DNA from 4 places in the Micromonospora sp. SH-82 genome. Region 1 is predicted to be linked to each of the others. Evidence: riboswitches for the same ligand, from Rfam matches in the RefSeq annotation. Region 1 holds a riboswitch; each other region holds the start of a gene.

Region 1 (5,392 bases):
TTCGGGCGGCCGGGGACAAGGCTCTGACCAGCATCGTTGCCCCACGGGGCGCGCCGGTGGCAGAGGGTGTGGGCCGAGTGTGCCCTCGGACGTTACCCTTGTCCGGCGACGGGCGGCCGATGGCCGATCGTCGTCACAGGTGACCAAAAGGTGCGGAGAAGGGCAGCTGGCATGTCCGATCCGCAAATTGCTCATCCCGAGGGGTGGCGACCGAGGCCGTGGGAGGAATACTCTCGGTCGCGGCCCGCGTACTGATGAGGCGCCCGATAACGGGCGAGTGGAGGTGCTCGCGTGAGCCTGTCGATCGTGAAGTCGGTTCTTTCCGGTGGTGTCATCGAGATCGCCCCTCGGGGTGAGATCGACGTGGACACCGCGTACGAGGTGCGCGAGGCCATTGCCGAGGTCCTCGCCAAGGGACGCCCGTCCCGGATCGAGCTCAACATGCGGCTCGTCACCTTCATCGACTCCGTCGGCATCAGCGCCATGGTCGCCGGTTTCCAGACCGCCGAGGTCAGCGGGGTCAAGCTGGTGGTCACCGAGCCCAGCCGGTTCGTGCACCGGCAGCTCTGGGTGACCGGCCTGCTCGGTCTCTTCGGTGCCCCCGAGCCCTACTACGCAGGTTCGGCCACCCCCGAGGTTCTCCCCGGCGCCTGAGCCGCCCGTCGACGTCGTCCCGGTCACAGCGGTACGTCGATCACTTCGGTGATCGCCCGGATCGCGGTGACCGAGGCGTACCCATCGGCGAGCAGCGCCAGGTCCGAACCGGGCGGCAGGGCCTCCCCGGGCTCCTCCAGGGAGGTCCGGACGAAACCGTGCCCGGCCTCCGCCACCGTCATCTGCACCTGGCCGAAGCTGGCGAGCGACCCTCGGCGTACCCCGCGCAGCCTGTCGTAGGGGCGGTCCGGCACGTTGACGTTGAGGATGTCCTCGATCGGCAACGCGGTCAGCCGGGGGAGCAGGTCGAGGGCCACCCGGGCCGCCGTGGACCAGTGCCGTTCGGCGTCGCGGACCATGGCCGCCGCAGCCACGGCGGCACCCCCGCTGCCGGGGGTGGCGTCCCCGGCGTTGAGCACGTCCAGCGAGACCGCCAACGCCCGGCAGCCGTTGGCACCGGCGGTGAAAGCGGCCCCCACGGTGCCCGAATGCAGTACCGCCCGTCCGGCGTTCGCCCCCCGGTTGATCCCCGAGAGCACCACTGTCGGGGCCGGACCGAAGGCACCGTGCAACCCGATCAACGTGATGAAACCCGGTGAGCCGCTGACCGCGTACGCCGGGACGTCGGGCAGCCCCGGCAGGGACTGCTGGTGGACCACCACGTGTCCGTCCCGCTCCACCGCCGTCATCGCCGCGCCGGTGCCGCTCATCTCCTCCTGGGGGGCGGCGACCACCACGTCCAGCCCCCGTCTCACCGCCGCGCGGGCGAGCTCCTGGATGCCGGGGGCGGCGATGCCGTCGTCGTTGGTGACCAGGACCCGCAGCGTCATCGCTCGACCGCCCGGTGGGCCAGCTCGTCGGGGCTGATCCGTTCCTGGGGGCGGGACCCGGCCGGCACGAGACGGACCCGGTCGACGAGTCCGTTGATCGAGTCGAGCCGCCCGGTACCCAACCCGTGCCGGGTGACGTTCAGCGCCCCCGCCGCCGCCCCGGTACGGATCGCCGTCCGGATGTCACCGCCGACAGCCACCACCGCCGCCGCCCCGGCGGTCATCGAGTCACCCGCCCCCCGGGGGTCGGCTGCGTGCAGTCGGGGCATCTCCACCTCGAACACCTCCCCGTCGACGAGGGCCAGGGCCGGTTCCTCGGCGCGGCTGACCACCACCGTCTGGGCACCGGCCTGGTGCAGGTCGTACATGACCCCGGTGAGTTCGGCGACGCTGTCGTCGGCGGCCAACCCGTCGCGCAGCAGCTCCTCGTGGCTGACCTTGCAGAGGAACACCCCGCTGTCCAGGACGGCGGCGAGGTGCTCCCCGGAGAGGTCGACCACCACCCGACTACCGTTCTCCCCGAGGTCGGCGGCGAACCGGCGGTAGACGTCGGGTGGGACGAGCGACGGCTCGTTGGGGCCGCTGAGGACGCTCACCGGGGCCCGTAGCCCCTCCCCGAGGGCGAGGTTGTAGAGCTCGTCGAGCTCGTGGCGGGTGAGCCGTTCACCTGTCACGTCGACGATCTCCTGTCGGGAACCGTCGCGGCGGTCGTGCACGTACCCGCCGTTGGTCGAGTGGCGGCGGACCGTCCGCAGGTCCACCCCCTCGGTGGCGAGCAGAGGCTCCAGGACCTGACCGAGTTCCCCGCCGATGCTGGCGCAGAGCACCACCGGGACCCCGAGGGAGGAGATCATCCGGGCCTGCCAGACGCCCTGCCCGCCCGGGTGCAGGTGCAGCTCCGGGTGGTCGCTGGGCTGTTCGATGGTGACCGTGAGCAGGGGAGTGGGTGCGAACACCATCACGTGCCCGTCCATGGGGCCACCTTCCGTCCGTACGCCGGGTCGTTCACCTGATAACCGTCGACGCGGTGATCCGGGCACGCCTCGCCGGGCACGAAAACGCCGGGCGTACGCCTCGCCGGGCACGAGAACGCCCGGTGCCCCACCGTCGTGGCGGGACACCGGGCGTCACCCGGGGGTCAGTACACCGACAGGTGCACGTGGTTGGTGTGGTCGCTGGACGGGTCCCCACCCGCCCCGCTGTAGGAGCGCCAGCCGCTGCTGGGCAGCCAGATCTGCCTGTACCAGATCACGTACAGCACGGCCAGCCGGTCGGCGTTGCGGACGTAGTACGCGGCCAGGTTGTTGCCGTACGTCCGGTCCCCGCCGGTGGCGTGCCCACCGAAGCCGTTGCGCTGTGCGGCGAAGTCGCACGCCCGACCCTTGGGGTGCTCACCTGATCCACCCGGCCGGTAGCAGGAGACGTACCGGGTGAAGCCGGCCGCCTTGGCCTGGTTGAGGGCGTGCAGGGTCCGGGGCGTGATGCACCCGTTGGCCGGGGTGGGGTCGTTGACGCTGCACGACTCCCGGGGCCAGGACCCGTCGGAGTTACGCGGGGCGGGCTTGGCGTTCCTGGTGCTGCTCCCGCCCGGCCCGCTGGACGCCGCGGACCCGCTCGATCCACTCGACCCGCCGCTGCTGCTGCGCTGCTGGGCCTGTTGCTGTTGCTGCTGCTGGCGGCGGCGCTCGGCCTCCTCACGGCGCTCCTGCGTGACGGCGACGTCGAGGGCCTTCTCGGCCTGGTCCTTGCGCTTGGCCATCGTCGCGACCTGTTTGCGCTGCTCGTTGACCTCGGCATCCAGTTCGACCTTGGTCCGGGCGGACTGGTTGCGGGTCTCCTGGAGCTTGCGCAGCTCCCGCTCCTCGCTGGCGGCGACCTGGTCGAGCGCGGCGGCCCGGTCCATGAAGCCCTCCGGGGAGGTCGCGTTGAGCAGGGCGTTCGCCGCCCCGAGTCGGCCGGTCCGGTACGCGACCTGGGCGATCTCACCGACCTTGGTGTTCTGGACGGCCAGGTCGGAGTCGATGGTCTTGAGTCGACCGTTGAGTTCCTGTTGCCGCTGTGTCGACTTCTCGAGCTTGGCCTTCGCCTCCAGCCATCCCTTGCTGGCCGCCTCCAGCTGGTTGCGCAGGGCCGGGGTGCCGCCCTCGGGGTCGGCGTCGGGTGCCGCCAGCAGACTTCCCCGGGTCGCGGCCTGGGCCGGACCGACCGGTGCGACCGCGCCACCGAGGGCGAGGGTCGCGACGAGCAGGGCCGCCATCCGGGCGGTGATGCGTCGCGGTGATGCCACTACTGCCAATGGACCTGTCCTTCCGTCAACCGCCGACCGGGTTAGCTGACGGGTTCGGGACGGAAGATCCCTACCGCTGACGCGGATGCACCCCAGGAACGTGGTTCCCCGGCTCGCCCGGGTGGGCGATTAGGCGGCGGCCACCGTGGGCACCGATGGGCGCCGCCCGGCGGAGGCCGGGACCGAGCCTACCGGGGTGGGTGTGACGGTTGCAGTCAAAGTGACCGATGGTGTCGGAGAGGTGGGCGACAAAGTACGGCAAAAAGAGCAATCCTCGCGGAAATTTAAGCCTGTGCTCATCACCACTCGATGGTTCCGCAGGCACCCGCTGACGCTCCGGGTTCGACCTGCAACGTGGCGTGCTCGATGCGGAACTCCTCCCGGAGCGTGGTCCGGGCGGCGGCGAGCACCGTCCCGATCTCCGCGCCCGGGGTGGTGGTCAGGTGGGCCGAGGCGACCTCCATCCCGGAGGTGAGCGTCCACAGGTGCAGGTCGTGCACCTCGGCCACGCCGGGGACCGCCGAGAGTCGGTCGTGCACCTCGGTCACCTGGAGGTGTTCCGGGGCGGCCTGGACCAGGATCCGCAGGGCGGCCCGGGCCAGCCGCCAGGTCCGGGGGAGGATGAACACCCCGATCGCGACCGCCACCACCGGGTCCACCCACCACCAACCGGTGAACGCGATGACCAGCGCGGCGGCGATCACCCCGACCGAACCGACCAGGTCGGCGAGCACCTCCAGGTACGCGCCGCGCAGGTTGATGCTCTCCTCGGCACCCTTGCGCAGCAGTCCGAAGGCGACCACGTTGGCCAGCAGGCCGAGCACCGCCACCCCGAGCATCGGGCCGGTGAGGACCTCCGGTGGGTCGCCGATCCGGCGGACCGCCTCGACGAGGACGTAGACCGCGACCCCGCTCAGCAGCGCCGCGTTGGCCAGGGCGGCGAGCACCTCCAGGCGGTAGAGGCCGAAGGTGCGCTGCGGGTCGGTGGTGGCCCGGCGGGTCGCGGTGATCGCGGCCAGGGCCAGGCCGATGCCGAGCACGTCGGTGAACATGTGTCCGGCGTCGGAGAGCAGGGCCAGCGAGCCGGTGCGGAAGGCCGCGACCGTCTGCACCACTGTGAAGACGGCCAGCAGGGCCAGCGCGGCCCAGAGTCGGCCCACGTGTCGATGGGCGGCGTTCGCCACCGCCGCCGAGTGATCGTGCCCTGCGCCCACGCCCACACCCTCCGTCGTCCGACCCGACCGGGATACAACCTATGCTCACATCGCTATGTATGCAAGTGTCGGACGAGGGGAGGCCTGTCGACCGTCGGAGTCGACGTTCAGCCGGTGGGATCGAGGGTGACCAGGCGCTGGGTGGCCCGGGACAGCGCGACGTAGAGCGTACGGACCCCGGAGCCCGGATCGGCCCGGATCTCCCCGGGCGCGACGAGCACCACCCCGTCGTACTCCATGCCCTTGGCCTGGAGGCTCGTCACCACCTGGAGCCGGGGCTCGGCCACCTCGGCCAGCCACCCGGCCACCTCGCGGTGGCGGTCCACCGGTGTGATCACGCCGACCGTCCCCGGCACCTCGGCCAACATGGCCGTCGCCGCGGCCACCGTCTCCGGTGCCAACTCGGC
Region 2 (5,392 bases), 3.0 Mb from region 1:
AGTCGGCGAGGTGGTCCATCCAGGTCCACGGGTCGACGAACATCCGGATCTTGTCCTCGGTGAACAGCGGGTGCGAGGTGTGGATCGGGATGTTGCTCTTCTTTCCACGGTCCTCGGGGGCGTCACCGTAGAGCAGGACACCGAGGGTCTTGACGTCCTGCGGGATGTAACAGAGATTCGGGTACTTCCGGTGGTGGGAACTGATCACCTTCGCCATCGACTTCACGTACGGCGAGACGGTGAGCGCGATCTTGTCGTCGGTGCCGAGGTACGGCTTCTTCTTCTCCACCCGCAGGGTGTCGCCGTGCAGGAACATCGACGGACAGCCGATCACCTCCACCGCGTCGAAACCGAGCGAACGCAGATAGTTCTCCGTGATCTCACCGCGTACGCCGATGGTGTGCGAACGGTCGAGGACGGCCCCGACGAAGTCCTTGACCTGGTCGTCGATCGGGCGCAGGTATTCCAGGTCGCCCTTGAGGTTGGTCTGCGCGCCGACACCGTAGACGACCACCGGGATCTTCAGGCGACGGATCAGCCGGGTCATGCTGACCAGCCGGTGGGCGAAACTGCGCCGGAAGGCGTTGGCCAACGGGACCACGAACACGTCGTAGTTCTCGTTGATCATGTCCGCGTCCCGGGCGTCGGAGCGGAACCCGGTCGAGGTGATCTCCGCATTGGCGGTCCGGAGGATCTTGTGTGCCGAGTGGCTGAAAACCAGGTTTCCCGAGTTGTCGCCGATCCAGTTCCGCTCGAACGTCTCCTCCGGCGGGTAGATGTCGAAGGGCCCCTTCTTGGCCCGGAGCAGAATCCGCTGGTGCATCACTGGTCCCTCTCGTCCATGCCCCCGCTGGCTGGTCTGCGGATATTAGGGCATCGGCTCTTACCTACTCCACGCCCGTCACCACCGTCCGATTCGGCCGCGAAGATGAGCGGTCGTCCGATTGCGGTATGGTCCCCGGCGGCGGCCGGTCGACCCCCGGCGACGGAGCGTGGAGGAGGAGACGTCGTGGTGGTTCGTACGGTCGTGGTCGGTGTGGTGGCGTGACCAGCGTATCGGCGACCGGCGCGACCGCCACCGGAGCGACCCCCGCCCTGTCCCGGCTGCCCTCGCTCACCGGACTGCGGTGGATCGCCGCCCTGCTGGTGTACGGATTCCACGCCGCCACCATGCGGGTCGTCGCCGAGCCGGGACCCCAGGGCGTGTTGGAGAAGGTCTTCACCCTCGGCCTCTCCGGAGTGCAGTTCTTCTTCATCCTCAGCGGTTTCGTCCTGGTCTGGTCGGCCCGCCCCGAGGACTCGAAACGGGCCTTCTGGCGTCGCCGGGCCGCGAAGATCTATCCCAACCACATTCTCATGTGGATGGTCGTGCTGCTCGTCGGGCTCTACTTCGTCGACCCGGTGAACGGTCAGGTGGCGCTCACCAACCTGCTGCTGTTGCAGGCGTGGGACCCCACTCCGGGCCACTTCTACAGCATCAACACGGTCAGCTGGTCGCTCTCCTGCGAGCTGTTCTTCTACCTGTGCCTGCCGTTCGCACTCCCGGCGATCCGGCGGGCCCGACCCTGGATGCTCTGGGCCGTCGTCGTCGCCGTACCGCTGCTGATCCTGGCGCTCTGGCCGACGCAGTTGCTGGTGCCACCGGAGTACCGGTGGTGGTTCACCCAGATCTTCCCGATCACCCGGTCGTTCGAGTTCTGGATGGGCGTCGCCGCCGCCGAGCTGATGCGTCGGGGCTGCTGGCGTGGTCCCCGGCTGACGGTGGCCAGCGTCGTGTTCGTGGCCGTCTGGGTGGCGGCCGGTGAGCTCATCCGCGCCGAGCTCTGGGCGGCGGTCCTGTCGGTGGCGTACATCCTGGTCATCACCGCCGCGGCGGACGCCGACATCAACGGCCGCCGCTCACCCTGGCGCTCCCGGCCGATGCTCTGGCTCGGCGAGGTCTCCTTCGCCTTCTACCTGGTGCACGTCTTCGTCATGGTCACGGTGCTCCGGCTCGCCGGCGTCTACGGCGTCGGCCTGCCCGGCTGGTGGGGGCCGGTGGCGGTGGTGGCCTTCCTCCTGGTCAACCTGGTGCTGGCCGGGCTGATGCACAGGTACCTGGAGACCCCGATGATGCGCCTGCTCGCCCCCTCCCGCTCCGGCCGCACCCGGCGCGGGTCGGGACCGCAGTCGGCCGGTTCGGACCCACGACAGGTAGCGCCCGAGCCGCAGCCGGTCGCGCCGGAACCGCAGTCGGTCGCGCCCGAGCCGCAGCCGGTCGTGCCGGGGCCGCGCTCGGCGGCGTCCGCCGCCGAGCAGCCGGTGGGCGACGCCGAACGACGCTGACCCATCCCGTCGTGACGGTGATGCCGCTCACAGGACGCCGGATCCGGTCACGCGACGCAGGTGGGACGTCGCCCGCCGACAATCCCTCGGGGATGCTCACCGAACGTCCGGTTGTCGCCCTCGACGGATGGATGAAACCGCCCGTCCCATAGATACACGACACTGTCGGAGTGCGGTGAAGATTGCTGCCATGATCGAGGTTTAAGCAGGTCAAGCCGGGTTGGCAGGGAAAAGCTCGGCCAGTAGTGTCGCTGCGTCCGGTGCGGTTCCCGATCGCAAAAGCGACGCCGCTCCGACCCGCTCAATCGTCTCAGGACGAGCCGGGGACCCACGTAGTCCGGGGTGAATCCGGGAGCCAGCACTCCCGGTAGGGCGACTTCTTCCCGCCCGAATCCGTCAGCTAACCCGGTAGGCGGAATCGGAAGGAGCCCCGTTCCTTGCCTCACCATCCCCTTCAGTCGACAGTGAGACACCATCTCGGGCGACAGCTGCGTCGGCTCACCGCAGACCGCTCGTACCAGGTCGTCGCCGCCTCGGCCGCGACCCTCATGGTGGCCTCGGGCGTCGGAGTCGGCGTCGCCGTCACCGGTGACGGGTCCGACCTCGACCAGCCCACCCCGGCCACCGTCGCCGAACAGGCCCCCTACGCCGGTGACCTTCCCGCCCGCGCCGAGCTGAGCGCGCCGCAGACCGCGGCGCCGTCGCTGACCACCCCGGCCCCGACCGCCACCGCCCGCTCGCAGAGCCCCGCTCCGACGGCGACCGCGAGCAGCGCCACCAGCACCACCGCACCGGCGACCGACCTGACCCGTACGGCGACTCCGAAGCCGCCCGCGTCGAAGGTCCTCGACCACGACCACCAGTCCCAGATCACCTACTACTACTGCGGCCCGGCGGCGGTACGCAACGCGCTGTCGGCCATGGGCCTGGCCCGGACCCAGGACGACCTGGCGGTGCGGCTCGGCACCACGACGATGGGCACCAACTCGGCCGCCGACACCACCCGGGTGCTCAACCAGGTGGTGGACGGCAGCCCGTACCGGACCACGATGATCCCCGGCAACGCCGCCACCACCGCCCAGACCGAGCGGCTCCGGGCCGACCTGGTCGCGGCGGTCGCCGACGAGCGCGGCGTGGTGGTGAACGTGGCCGGGACCACCACCGACCTCGCCGGGGGCTGGCACTCCTTCCCGGGCGGACACTACGTCGCGGTGGTCGGTTACCGCGACGACGGCCGGACCGTGAAGATCGCCGACTCGGCGAATCCGGCGGTCCCGACGTACTGGCTGACAGTGGGCACGCTCGCCGACTGGATCGCCAGCCGGGGCTACTCCGCCTGAGTCGGCAGGCCCCACCCGGTCCACGAGACGGGCGCCGTCCCCCCGCGCAGGGGGGACGGCGCCCGTCTCGTTCTCGCGGGGCCGCTCAGGCGATGGGAGAGGGGCGCTCGTCCCGGTGCCCGTTCAGGCGGTGGGGGAGCGGCGTTCGTCCCGGTGGTCGCTCAGGCGGTGGGGGAGAGTGGCCCGGTGGCGGCGTCGGCCAGCCCGGCATCCCCACCGGTACGCGGACCCGGCGGGGTCCACGCCGGGTCCAGGTGCCGCCGGGCGGCCGCCAGGAACACCTCCGCGTAGGACTCGGCCGGGAAGTCCCCGAGGTAGCGGGCGCGGGTGTGCCACCGGGCCGACTCCGCCGGATCGGTCTGCAACAGCGCGGTCAGCACCTCGTCGACGTTCGACATGTCCCGCCGGAGCACGTACGCCGAACCGGCCAGGGGGAACCGCTCGGTGAACCGGTCACCCTCGCCCACCATGTCGGTCACCGCGTACGGCTTGCCCGAGTAGAGGTAGTCGGAGATGACCCCGGAGACGTCCGACACCAGCGCGTCCGACCGGTTGACGCACTCGGTGAGGGTCAGGTCCCGACCGGCGGCGGCCCCGAAGACGTGCGGCCGTCCGGTGCGGGCCCGGTCGGTGGAGAGCAGCTCGGTGAGCCGGGCCAGCTGTCGGGCCGAGGCCGGGTTCTGGGTGGTGTACGGGTGGGCCCGGAGGATGACTGTGGCACCCCGGGCCAGCAGCGCCCGGACCAGGGTCTCGCCCTGCGGCAGGGAGCAGTAGTTGGCGTCGGCGTGGTGCCCGGTCCAGGTGGGGGTGTAGAGGACCGTCGGGCCGGCCAGGCCCCGAACCGCCTCCCGGCGGACCTCGATCGCCTCCACCTGGGGGCGGCCGACCACCTCGAACTTCTCCGCCGGGATGTCGACCCCGGCGCGGGCGTACCGCTCGACCGCCGCCGGACCGGCCACGAAGATCCGGTCGAAGATCCCGGAGACCGGGTTGGCGCTGGGGGCCTTGTCGCTGTCGCCGTGGTGCAGCTGGATGTGGGTCAGGTGGTTGAACCTGACGCAGTGGCTGTTCTTCGCCCCGTGGTTGACGTAGAAGGCGACCTTCAGGCTGGGCACCAGCGCCTCGTCCATCGCCTTGAGGGTCGGGCAGAACACCACCGGGGCGCGGGTGGCCGCCGACACCGGGCCGAGGAACTCCGGCTCGCGGACGAGCACCAGGAACGGCCTACCGATCCGCTCCAGGTACGGCAGCCACATGGTGACCTGGTACTCCGAGCCGGGCGGGGCGGAGAAGTAGAGCAGGAACTCCGGCTGGAGGCGGCGTAGCGCCCGACCGACCGGCCCGCCACCGCTGCCCGGCCGGAACCGCCGCCGGGCCAGGTCGAGCGCGACGGCACCGACCCCGCCGCTCACCACGAGCGTGGCCAGCAGTGCGACCCAGGCGGGCAGGGCCAGGGCGGCGGCCGCCGCCACCACCGCGAGCAGCGCCAGGACGGCGTTGCCCAGTTGGGTGGCGACGGCCGGTGACCACTGCCGGACCGCGAGGTTGGCCGCCCGGATCTCCAGCATCCCGGCGTCGTGCAGCGGCCCGGCGAGCAGGACCAGCCCGAGCAGGGCCAGCGCGGTCACCGCCAGCACCGGGTCGAACCCGGCGTCGAGGCTACGCGCGTACCCCACCAGGACGGCGGCGGCGACGAGTGTCGTCTCGGCCAGCACGTCGGCACCGGG
Region 3 (5,392 bases), 1.2 Mb from region 1:
CCCGTACGCCCGGGCGTACGGCCTGGTCGACGCGTTCCTGCGGGACTGGCACACCGCCGTCGCGGACTGAACCACCCGTCAACCGACCCGAACGGAGCAGAACCATGATCAGAAACCACCGCACCGCCGACCGGACCGCCTCCCTGCCGACGGCCGTGGGCCGTCTCGCCGACATCGGCCCCGGTCCCGGTTTCACACCCACCCGACGCGGCTCCTGCGACGCCCCTTGACAGTCCGGCGCTGGCGTCGACCTCGTATCCGCTGGGCGAGACCACACACGCTGCCAGATCTCGGTAGGAATCGACCCTCATAGGGGCCACTCACTTCCAAGATCCTCGACGGAAGGGGGTTCTGACGGTGACGCGCCTGGGCGGGGTTCCGGCGGTGATGCGTGTCGGGCTGGGCGGGTCAGGACTGGTCGGGGATCGGTTCGCCGAAGACGAGGATGCCGATGGCGCAGATGGAGAAGACGATGCCGACCGCGCCGAGGATCATGCCGGTCAGGGCGAGGTTGTGGTTGCGGGCGCTCTTGAGACCGGGGCGGCCGAGCAGGATCGCGGCCACTCCGAACAGGGCGCCGACGCCCGCGCAGAGGGAGGCGACCACCGAGAACCCGCCGAGCGCGACCGCGGCGATCGTCATCGTCCGGGTGCGCTGCTCGGGGTCGACGGTGACCTGCGGGTTCGGCGTGGCGGCGGAGGTCTGCTGCGGGTGCCAGTGAAACTGACGGGGCAGATCGGCGACCTGCCCCGTCAGGTCGCCGACGACCGTGGCGCTGTGGACCGCCGCCATCCGGCGTTCGTAGTCGGCCAGGTCGATGTAGCCCTGCTCGAGTGCCTGCGACAGCAGGTCGAGAACCTGGGTCCGCTGTGCCGTGCCCACCCGCTCGTTCAGATCCATCGGTGAATCCTGTTCCTCCGTCGCCGGTCACCCCGGTGATCCCTGATGATCACCGGGGGGCCGGCCCAGCCTAGCCAGGAGACACCGTCGAGCCCACACCCCCTGGACGGGGAATGCCTTACGCCTGTTGAGTTTCCGGGCAGCAGACGGTCAGCGCCGCCGGGACGACCTTCACCTTGAGGCGGTTCGTCTCACCCCGGGCACCCCCGTCGAGTTCGTACGTCCTCGGGGCGTCGAGGCGTACCTTGATGGTGCGTCCCCGGGTGATCCGAACGAAGGGGGACTCCTCGGAGCGGCCGGCGGCCATCCGGCCGAGGGTGCGGGCCCAGTCGACAGCGCCGCTGGCGGTGGCCACCCCGACCTCCAGGGCACCGTCGTCGGGGCGGGCGTCGTCGAAGGCGGGGATGCCGCCGGTGATGGTGCCGACGTTGCCGAAGAGCACGCAGCTGGCCTCACCGTCGAACCAGTCACTGCCGTCGATCCTGATCCGGGTCCGGACGCACTCGCCGCGCACGTGCCGCAGCCCGGTCAGGACGTAGGCGAGGCGGCCGAGACGGCCCTTGAGGTTACGGTCGGCGTCACGGATCAACTCGGCGTCGAACCCGGCACCGGCCATCACCGCGAAGTGTTCCCCGTTGACCTTGCCCAGGTCGACGGTGCGACGTGGGCCGTGCAGACCGATCCTGACCGCCTCGGGCAGGTCGGTAGGGATGCCCAGGTTGGTGGCGAAGAGGTTGGCGGTCCCGGCCGGCAGGACGGCCATCGGGACACCGGATCCGGCCATGGCGTCCGCACTGCGCTGGACGGTACCGTCGCCGCCCCACACGAAGACCAGTTCGGCCCCCTCGTCGAGGGCCTTACGGACCTTCTTCGGCGCCTTGCGACTCTTCGGCACCTCGTACCAGAGCAGGTTCTTGATCCCGGCGCCGACCAGGGCGGCGCGGAGTTCGTCGAGCCCGCCGCCGAAGGTCTTCTTGCGGTGTGCGACGACGGCCACGGTGCCCAGCGTCGTCGCGCCGCCCGCCCGAAGGGTGCCGCCCGCGTCGGCGCTGCCCGGGTCGGTGCCGACGGGGTCCGTGGCGGCCGGATCGGTGGTGGCCGGGTCGGCGGTCGGGTCGGGGCGGGCCGGGTCCGTGGGGCGCTCGTCCAGGGTGTTCGTGCTCATGGTGGTCGCTGGTACCCCACCGGCGACGTCACTACGCGTGTCCACCCTGGAGATACCAGCGCCGGGGGCGAAACCCGGCACACCGGCGGGCGGAGGACCGGACCGGCCGGTACGACGGGCGGGGACGAGTCGGCGGGAAGGACGGCGGGGAACCCGGCCGGGAGGTGCGCCCCGGCCGGGTTTCGCCTCGACGTCAGAGGGTGAGCCGCTGACCGGGGATGATCAGGCCCGGGTCGTCGCCGATGACGTCCTTGTTGCGCTCGTGCAGAGCCTGCCACCCGCCGGTGACGTCGTGGGCGGCGGCGATCTTCACGAGGGTGTCACCGGCCTCGACGACGTACGTGTCCCGGTCGGTGCTGCGCGACGCGGGCTGCTCGGCGCGCTGGGCGGCGGCGTCGGCGGCGGAGGTCGACCCGCCCGAGGGCGAGACCGGGCCGCCCAGGGGGCCGCAGGTCGGCCAGGCACCGATGCCCTGACCCTGCAGGACCTGCTCGGCGACGGCGATCTGCTGGGCGCGGGTGGCCAGGTCGGCGCGGGTGGCGTACTGGAGGCCGCCGTACGCCTCCCAGGTGCTCTGGACGAACTGCAGGCCGCCGAAGTAGCCGTTGCCGGTGTTGATGCTCCAGTCGCCGCCGGACTCGCACTGGGCGATGGCGTCCCAGTCGACGCTGTCGGCCTGGGCGGGGGCGGCGGTGCCGAACACGGCGGCGAGGCCGGTCACGGCACCGACGGCGAGGGTGCCGAGGATCCGTCGGGGGTTGCGCAGGGCGCGGGACGTGTGTCGAGTTGCCATGGGGTTCCTCCACGCCGACGAGGTGAGCTGTCGGGTTCGGGCCGAGGAGCCCGGCCGCCGGTGGGCGGCTTCACCCCGAGGTGACGTGCACCGTGGAACCTGGGTCCCCCGCTCCATGCCCTGTGGTGGAGTGTTCCGCGGAGCCGGGGGCATGGATTGGGCGTACTCCGGCGGCGGTGTCCGCGTCGGCGGACCCGTATGACGGTAGGGGTGGCCCGGGGCGGGTGCATACGCTGCGTGAGGTTGTTCACCAGGCCACACGGGGCGGGGTTGCGAACTCGCCGCTCAGGCGGCATTCTGCGCCTTCACACACCTCTGACCAGGGCATCCGTGTCGACCGTCACCCAACTGTGACGGGCCGGAACGGTTAGAACAGGGGTTCAGTGGTGAGGGTTAAGGGGACATCGCGTACGAGGGGGGCCGCTCATGTCCAGTTCCATCGGATCCGACCGGCGCGACGCCGTGCCGGCGGGCGTGACCGACACCATGCTGTGGCGGCAGGCGATCGTCGTCGCCGAGCAGCACCGGGATGCCGCGCAGGGGCAGTGCCGGAACCTGCAGTGTGCCGACGGCCCGCAGCCGTGCGCCGCGTACACGTGGGCGCGGCGGGCGTTGCAGCTGGCGTACCCGGCCGAGCAGGAGCAGCAGCACGCCGACCGGCCCGCGTTGGCCGCGGTCGCGGCGCCGCCCCGCTACCCCGGCTCGGTCGCGGCGGCCTGAGTCTCACGACGTCGGGTGGGTGACCCCGCCCGGCGTCGGGCCGTGACGTCTCGCGGGTCCGGTGCGGCAACACCGGCCCGCGAGACACGTCTGACCGGAAAAGATCAGAGGGTACGGGCCAGCCGGTCGGCCAGGAGCCGGGTGAACCGGGCCGGGTCGGTCAGCTCCCCGCCCTCGGCCAGCAGCGCCATGCCGTACAGCAGCTCGGCGGTCTCGACGAGGGCGGCCGGGTCCTCACCCTGCTCGTGAGAGGTACGCAGCCCGGCGACCAGCGGGTGGGTCGGGTTGAGTTCCAGGATCCGCTTCACCGGCGGAACCTCCTGACCCATCGCCCGGTACATCTTCTCCAGGGTCGGGGTCATGTCGTACGCGTCGCCCACCACGCACGCCGGTGAGGTGGTCAGCCGTGAGGAGAGCCGGACCTCCTTGACGTTCTCGGCGAGCTTCTCGGTGAGGAAGGTCAGCAGACCGGCGAACTCCTGGGTGCGCTGCTCCCGCTCGGCCTCGGCCTCCTTCTTCTCCTCCTCGGTGTCCAGGTCGACCTGGCCCTTGGCGATGGAGCGCAGGGCCTTGCCGTCGAACTGGCCGACCTGCTCCACCCAGACCTCGTCCACCGGGTCGGTGAGGATGAGCACCTCGTAGCCCTTGGCCCGGAACGCCTCCATGTGCGGGGAGTTCTCGATCATCGACCGGGACTCACCGGTGGCGTAGTAGATGTCGCCCTGGCCGTCCTTCATCCGCTCGACGTACCCGGCGAGGGTGGTCAGCTCCGCCGGGTCGTCGGTGGAGGCCACCGACACGATCTCCAGCAGGGTGTCCCGGTTGTCCGGGTCCTCCAGGAGACCCTCCTTGAGCGCCCGACCGAACTCGGCCCACAGGGTGCGGTACTTCTCCTCGTTGTTGGCCTTCAGGTCCTTCACCGTGGAGAGGATCTTGCGGACCAGGCGGCGGCGGACCACCTGGATCTGCCGGTCCTGCTGCAGGATCTCCCGGGAGATGTTGAGCGACAGGTCGTGCGCGTCCACCACACCCTTGACGAAGCGCAGGTAGTTGGGGATCAGCGCCTCGCAGTCCTCCATGATGAACACGCGCTTGACGTAGAGCTGGACCCCGCGCCGACCCTCCCGCATGAACAGGTCGTACGGGGCGTGCGCGGGGATGAACAGCAGGGCCTCGTACTCGAAGGTCCCCTCCCCCCGCATGTGGATCGTCTCCAGCGGGTCGGTCCAGTCGTGGCTGACATGCCGGTAGAAGTCGCGGTACTCCTCCTCGGCGACCTCGTCGCGGGGGCGCGCCCAGAGCGCCTTCATCGAGTTGAGGGTCTGCACCTCGCTGGTGACCGCCCCGTCCTCGCCGGTGCTCGACACGGTCATCCGGATCGGCCAGGAGATGAAGTCGGAGTACCGCTTGACGATCTCCCGGATCTTCGCCTCGGCCGTGTAGTCGAAGAGGTTGTCCTCGCTGTCCTCCGGCTTGAGGTGCACGGTGACGGAGGTGCCCTGCGGGGCGTCGTCGACGGTGGCGATCTCGTACGTGCCGCCGCCGGTCGACTCCCAGCGGGTCCCCTCGGTCTCCCCGGCCCGCCGGGTGACCAGGGTGACCTTCTCGGCGACCATGAAGGTGGCGTAGAACCCGACGCCGAACTGGCCGATCAGTTCCTGGGAGGCGGCGCTGTCACGGCTGTCGCGCAGCTTCTGCAGCAGTTCGGCGGTGCCCGACCGGGCGATGGTGCCGATCAGCGCGACCACGTCGTCGCGGGACATCCCGATCCCGTTGTCCCGGACCGTCAACGTCCGGGCCTCGGGGTCGGCGAC
Region 4 (5,392 bases), 1.6 Mb from region 1:
GTGGCGAACCGGGCCACGTCGCGGCCGCAGTCGCGGCCACCACCGCGTTCTACCTGCCCACCGAGGATGAGCGATGACGTACGCCGCCTCGCTCGGCCACCGACCACACCCGTAGCGGCTGTTCGACGTGGCTCTGCAACGACGAAAGCCCTGACCGGATGCGATTCCGGGTCAGGGCTTTCGTGGTGGAGCGGGTGACGGGAATCGAACCCGCACTGTCAGCTTGGGAAGCTGATGTTCTGCCATTGAACTACACCCGCAGGCCGCCCCACTGTACCCGAACCGGCCGCCACCGCACCACGCCACCCCCGAGCCGTGCCTCGCCCACTCGCACCCGGGTCGATCATGAGGGTCGGCGGGTGGTCGGAAGATCCACAGGGCCGCCGACCTCATGATCGACGCGAGCGTCCTCGGCGGCAGGGCCGGTGACGTGAAAGGACGAGGGTTCAGGCGGCGGTGACGTGGGCTCGGCGGGCGGGAGGCCACGGGTCCGGGGTGGTGGCGGAGTCGGGCCGGGTGCCGTGGCTGGCGCGCGGGTCCAGCCACACCTGGACCGCCGGACGTCGGGGCGGCGCACCGGGAACGTCCAGGCCGCCCAGGTCGCGTCGGGTGAGCATGGCGACGTCGATGGTGAACTCGAACAGCCGCCAGTCGGCGTCGGGGGAGGCGCGGCCGACGTCGGCGAGCCGGGAGATCCGGGCCCGGTCGGTCACCGGGCTGGCCTGGCCGGCGACGTACGCCTCGTCGTCGCTCTCCTCCGGGGGGAAGGAGTGCAGGGCGTACCGGCCGTCGCGTTCGAGGTCACGGCGTTTGGGCGAGTCGATGACGAAGCAGAAGAGCCCCTCGTCGGTGATGACCGGGGAGACCGGGTGGACCCGGGGTCCACCGTCGGCGCGGACGGTGGCCAGGTAGCCGAAGCCCGGCCCGTACTGCTGCATGAGGAGGCGAATCCCGTCGGCGAGTCGGGGGTCGTCGGCGGCGAAGTCGGACCAGGAAGCCATGTCCACATCTTATCGAACACCTGTACGAGAATCGACCCGACACGCTGGTCACCCGGCACGATCACCGGCACCCGATCGGGTGCCCCGGAGCGTGCTCGATAGGGTTGCCAAATGCTTCTCTCCGACCGTGACCTGCTGATCGAGATCAAGACGGGCACGCTCGCGTTGGAGCCCTTCGAGCCCTCCCTGGTGCAACCTTCGAGCATCGACGTACGCCTCGACCGGCTCTTCCGGGTCTTCAACAACCACCTGTACACCCACATCGACCCGGCGGCCCAGCAGGACGACCTGACCTCCCCGGTCGAGGTGCCCGAGGGCGAGCCGTACGTGCTGCACCCGGGCGAGTTCGTGCTCGCCTCCACCCTTGAGGTGATCACCCTCGGCGAGCAGCTCGCCGGTCGACTCGAAGGGAAGAGTTCCCTGGGCCGACTGGGGTTGTTGACCCACTCGACGGCCGGGTTCATCGACCCGGGCTTCTCGGGTCACGTCACGCTGGAACTGTCCAACGTGGCGAACCTGCCGATCACCCTCTGGCCGGGGATGAAGATCGGACAGCTCTGCATCTTCCGGCTCTCGTCCCCCTCGGAGCACCCGTACGGATCGGCCGTCTACGGCTCCCGCTACCAGGGGCAGCGCGGCCCGACCCCGAGCCGCTCCTGGCAACACTGGCGCACCTGGCCGACCCGCTGACCCAGGGCCGACACCCGGCCCGAAAGCACCGGCCCGCCGGCACCGACCAGCAGCCACCGAAGGCCACGGCGCCCCGCCGGGGGACGTGAGCGGGCACGGGACGGACCGCCGGGGGAGGACCCGGCGCCGCCCCCGCGGGACCAGCGGGGGCGGCGCGCAGGGCACCACCGCGACAGCGGTACCCGGGCCTGCCGTCGGCAGGGACACCACGTCGGTCTCACGGGCCGACGTGCACTCGCCGACAGCCGGAACGGTCAGCCCTTGCCGGGGCGACCGAAGCTGTGGATCGGGGCGTCACCGAGGCGCTTCATCCGCACCGGCACCCCGGACCGGGCGGCGTGCACCACCCAGCCGTCACCGACGTACATCCCCACGTGGTGCACGTCGCGGTAGTAGAAGACGAGGTCGCCGGGGCGCAGGTCGGCGCGGCCGACCGGGGAGGTCACCTTCCGCTGCCGGGCGGCGTTGTGCGGCAGCGCCACACCGCCCTTCGCCCAGGCCGCGAGCATCAATCCCGAGCAGTCGTACGCCTTCGGCCCCTCGGCGCCCCAGACGTACGGCTTGCCGATCTGGGCGCAGGCGAACCGGACCACGTCACCTGCCGTACCCCCGGGGTAGGTGACGGGGCAGGGCGCCGGGCGGAGCGGCCCACCGGCACCGCTGTCGTACGCCCGCAGCCGCAGCTTCTGCAACCTGGCGATCTCGGCGTCGATCTGTCGACGGCTCGCGGCGAGCCCCCTCTCCGCCCGGGTGAGTTGAACGATCATCCGGTCGAGTCGGGTCTTCCCGGCCGCCAGTTCGTCACGCAGGTCCCGGACGGCCCGGACGTCCTCCTGCCGGCGGTGGGCGAACCGGTCCATCAGCTCGATCCGGCCGACCAGTTCACCGGGGGTACGCCCGGAGAGCATCAGGTTGAGCGCCGAGAAGCCCTCACCCTTGTACGCCCGCACGGCCAGGTCGCTGACCTGCTTCATCGCCGCGTCGACCTGGCGTTGCAGCGGGTCGATCCTGGCCGCCAGGGCGGCGGCCTCCCGACGCTTGTCGGCGAGGTCCTGCCGGACGGCGTTGTGCCGTTCGATGAGCGGTTCGAGTCGGTGCCAGTCCCTGTCGATCTGCCGTTCGAGATCTGTCACCGACGGTTCGGCGTACGCCGGGCCGGGGACCCCGAGGACGGCGGCCCCGACCAGGACCGCAGCGGTCGCGGCCAGTGCTGTGGTGCAACGGAACGAGCGTGGGCGCGGCCCAGCCGGCACCGGGTCGACCTGCGCCGACCTGGTGGACGGTGGCCGCGGGGCATGAAGTGCCACCGGGCTCGGTACTCCTTCGACGGAACCGCCTACCGGGTCAGCTGACGGGTTCGGGCGGAAGGGGACGCCCTACCGCAGCGGACTGCGGATTGACCCCGACGTACCTGGGTTCCCGGATCACCCCTGCGGGCGACTCGGCGGTGTCGTTCGTGACCGCCCGGGTTGGACGGTTCTGCTGCCGACCGACGGTTCACCAGCGTAGAGAGACGACCGCCTATCCGCAACGGAGCGATACGTGACACTCCGTCTCACGTTCGTTCACTCTCGGGCGCGGCGCGGCCCACACACGAAGGCCCTCCGTCGTCTGGTGGTCGACGACGGAGGGCCTCGGGTACGCCGAGGGTCAGCCAGGTCGTCGGAACCCGGCGACCGGCATCGTGTTGATGCTGGAGACGTTGACCGGGACACCGGCTCTCGCCGCGTGCACCATCTTGTCGTTGCCCAGATAGATGCCGACGTGACTGAGGTCGCTGCGGAAGAAGACCAGATCGCCGGGGCGGGCCTCGTTACGCGGGATCGCCCGTCCCTCGTTCCACTGTGCCCCGGTGAAGTGGGTGAGGCTGATGCCTGCGGCCCGGTACGCGTACTGGGTCAGTCCGGAGCAGTCGAAGGAGTTCGGCCCGGTGGACCCGAACACGTACGGCTTGCCGATCTGCGCACAGGCGACCCGGATGGCGGTACGCGCCGCCGCGTTCACCACCCCGTTGATGGTCGGGCAGTTGGCGGTCTGCACTGTGGTCTTCGGCATCGACGCCCGGAGGGTCTTGATCTCACCCTCGATCTTCTTGCGCCGGTTCGCCAGATCCTTCTCCTGCTTGACCTGGGTGGTGACGAGCGTGTCCAGCTTCTCCTTCTGGGTGTTGAACCTGGCCTGGACGGCCAGGACGTCCTCGATCTGCCGACGCTGCTCGGTGGCCACCCGGTCCAGCAGGGTGAGCTGTTCGCCGAGCTGCCCGGGGCGGCTGTTCACCAGCACCGCGCCCAGCTCGTACGAGGGGCCGATGATGTAGTACCGGGAGGCGAGTTCACCGATCCGGTTCAGCGCCAACTCGCTTTCGAGCTGCAACGGCTCGATCTTCTTGGCGAGGTCGTCGGACTTCTTGCGGTTGACCCTCAGCTCGGACCGCACCTTGTTGTACTGCTCGATGGTGGGTTCCAGCTGGCGCCACTGCTTCTCGATCTGCGCTTCGATCTCCTCGACCGTGGGCTCCGCCTGCGCCGGTACGGCGAGCATCCCGGCGCCGACGATCACGGCAGCACACAGGGCTGTCAGACGCGCCAATGCCCGTCGCGCGCCGCGTACTCGGGCGGGCGTTTTCGGGACACGACGATGAGGGGGCAGGCTCGCCACCGGCACCGACTCCTTTGCCGACCGGCCGCCGGGCGCCTCGCGAGGAGGGGAGGGCGAGACAGACGACCCACAAGCGGCCGGTGCCCAACATTAGGGAAGCAAAGCGATCGGGGCAAGAAGACAATCTTCACCATTACGGTGAAGCAATCGCTTGCACACCAACGGTATCCACTATTCGGCGATCGAGGGGTACCCATCAATGTGGGGGTCGGTCACCCTCCGGTCACTCCGGCCGGACCGAGCGGAGCAGGACGCTGGCCACGTCGACCACCTCGACCTGTTCTCCGGCAGCCTTGCCGTTGACCCCGTCGTTGAGCATCGTCGAGCAGAACGGGCAGCCGACGGCGACCGTCTTCGCCCCGGTGGACATGGCCTCCTCGACCCGGTCCACGTTGATCCGCTTGCCGATCCGCTCCTCCATCCACATTCGCGCGCCCCCGGCACCGCAGCAGAACGAGCGCTCGCTGTTGCGCGGCATCTCGATCAGGTCGGCGTCGCCCGTGCCCCCGCCGATGGCGCTGCCCAGGACCTCACGCGGCGGGGCGAAGACCCGGTTGTGGCGGCCCAGGTAGCACGGGTCGTGGTAGGTGACCCCGCCGTCGACCGGCTGGACCGGGGTGAGCTTGCCATCGGCGACCAGGTGGGCCAGGAGCTGCGTGTGGTGGACCACCTCGAACTCGCCGCCGAGCTGGCCGTACTCGTTGCCCAGGGTGTTGAAGCAGTGCGGGCAGGTCGCAACGATCTTGCGCTTGGCCGGTTCCCGCCCCTCGAAGACCTCGTTGAGCGTCTCGACGTTCTGCTGGGCCAGCATCTGGAAGACGAACTCGTTGCCGATCCGGCGGGCCGGATCGCCGGAGCAGGTCTCCCCCTCGCCCAGGATGGCGAAGGAGACACCGGCCTCGTGCAGCAGCGTGGCGACCGCCCGGGTGGTCTTCTTGGCCCGGTCCTCGAACGCACCGGCGCAGCCGACCCAGAAGAGGTACTCGAAGTCCTCGACCTCACCGACCCGGGGCACCTCGAAGTCCAGACCCTTGGTCCAGTCC

The links. Region 1 has a riboswitch for cyclic di-AMP ahead of WHN02_RS25475 (coiled-coil domain-containing protein). Riboswitches for the same ligand answer to the same signal wherever they lie in the genome.
Region 2: it holds a riboswitch for cyclic di-AMP, as region 1 does, so the genes downstream of both, WHN02_RS12765 (C39 family peptidase) here and WHN02_RS25475 (coiled-coil domain-containing protein) in region 1, are expected to answer to the same signal.
Region 3: it holds a riboswitch for cyclic di-AMP, as region 1 does, so the genes downstream of both, WHN02_RS20390 (transglycosylase family protein) here and WHN02_RS25475 (coiled-coil domain-containing protein) in region 1, are expected to answer to the same signal.
Region 4: it holds a riboswitch for cyclic di-AMP, as region 1 does, so the genes downstream of both, WHN02_RS05270 (NlpC/P60 family protein) here and WHN02_RS25475 (coiled-coil domain-containing protein) in region 1, are expected to answer to the same signal.

The regions. Positions count from the first base shown of each region.
Region 1 covers NZ_CP148049.1:5,811,565-5,816,956, reverse strand. The annotation lists gene WHN02_RS25490 (STAS domain-containing protein) at 292-654, shown strand; gene surE (5'/3'-nucleotidase SurE) at 678-1,484, opposite strand; gene WHN02_RS25480 (PfkB family carbohydrate kinase) at 1,481-2,458, opposite strand; gene WHN02_RS25475 (coiled-coil domain-containing protein) at 2,623-3,741, opposite strand; cyclic di-AMP (ydaO/yuaA leader) riboswitch at 3,787-3,917, opposite strand; gene WHN02_RS25470 (cation diffusion facilitator family transporter) at 4,071-4,985, opposite strand; gene WHN02_RS25465 (HelD family protein) at 5,093-5,392, opposite strand, start outside.
Region 2 covers NZ_CP148049.1:2,772,031-2,777,422, forward strand. The annotation lists gene WHN02_RS12755 (polysaccharide pyruvyl transferase family protein) at 1-823, opposite strand, end outside; gene WHN02_RS12760 (acyltransferase family protein) at 1,045-2,325, shown strand; cyclic di-AMP (ydaO/yuaA leader) riboswitch at 2,614-2,755, shown strand; gene WHN02_RS12765 (C39 family peptidase) at 2,790-3,665, shown strand; gene WHN02_RS12770 (CDP-glycerol glycerophosphotransferase family protein) at 3,827-5,392, opposite strand, start outside.
Region 3 covers NZ_CP148049.1:4,577,681-4,583,072, forward strand. The annotation lists gene WHN02_RS20370 (hypothetical protein) at 1-70, shown strand, start outside; gene WHN02_RS20375 (hypothetical protein) at 105-230, shown strand; gene WHN02_RS20380 (DUF1707 domain-containing protein) at 409-900, opposite strand; gene WHN02_RS20385 (diacylglycerol/lipid kinase family protein) at 1,019-2,065, opposite strand; gene WHN02_RS20390 (transglycosylase family protein) at 2,259-2,858, opposite strand; cyclic di-AMP (ydaO/yuaA leader) riboswitch at 2,876-2,988, opposite strand; gene WHN02_RS20395 (hypothetical protein) at 3,285-3,578, shown strand; gene htpG (molecular chaperone HtpG) at 3,683-5,392, opposite strand, start outside.
Region 4 covers NZ_CP148049.1:1,139,379-1,144,770, reverse strand. The annotation lists gene WHN02_RS05290 (SRPBCC family protein) at 1-77, shown strand, start outside; tRNA gene WHN02_RS05285 (tRNA-Gly) at 187-260, opposite strand; gene WHN02_RS05280 (pyridoxamine 5'-phosphate oxidase family protein) at 447-1,001, opposite strand; gene dcd (dCTP deaminase) at 1,113-1,691, shown strand; gene WHN02_RS05270 (NlpC/P60 family protein) at 1,946-2,944, opposite strand; cyclic di-AMP (ydaO/yuaA leader) riboswitch at 3,008-3,148, opposite strand; gene WHN02_RS05265 (NlpC/P60 family protein) at 3,342-4,355, opposite strand; gene WHN02_RS05260 ((Fe-S)-binding protein) at 4,573-5,392, opposite strand, start outside.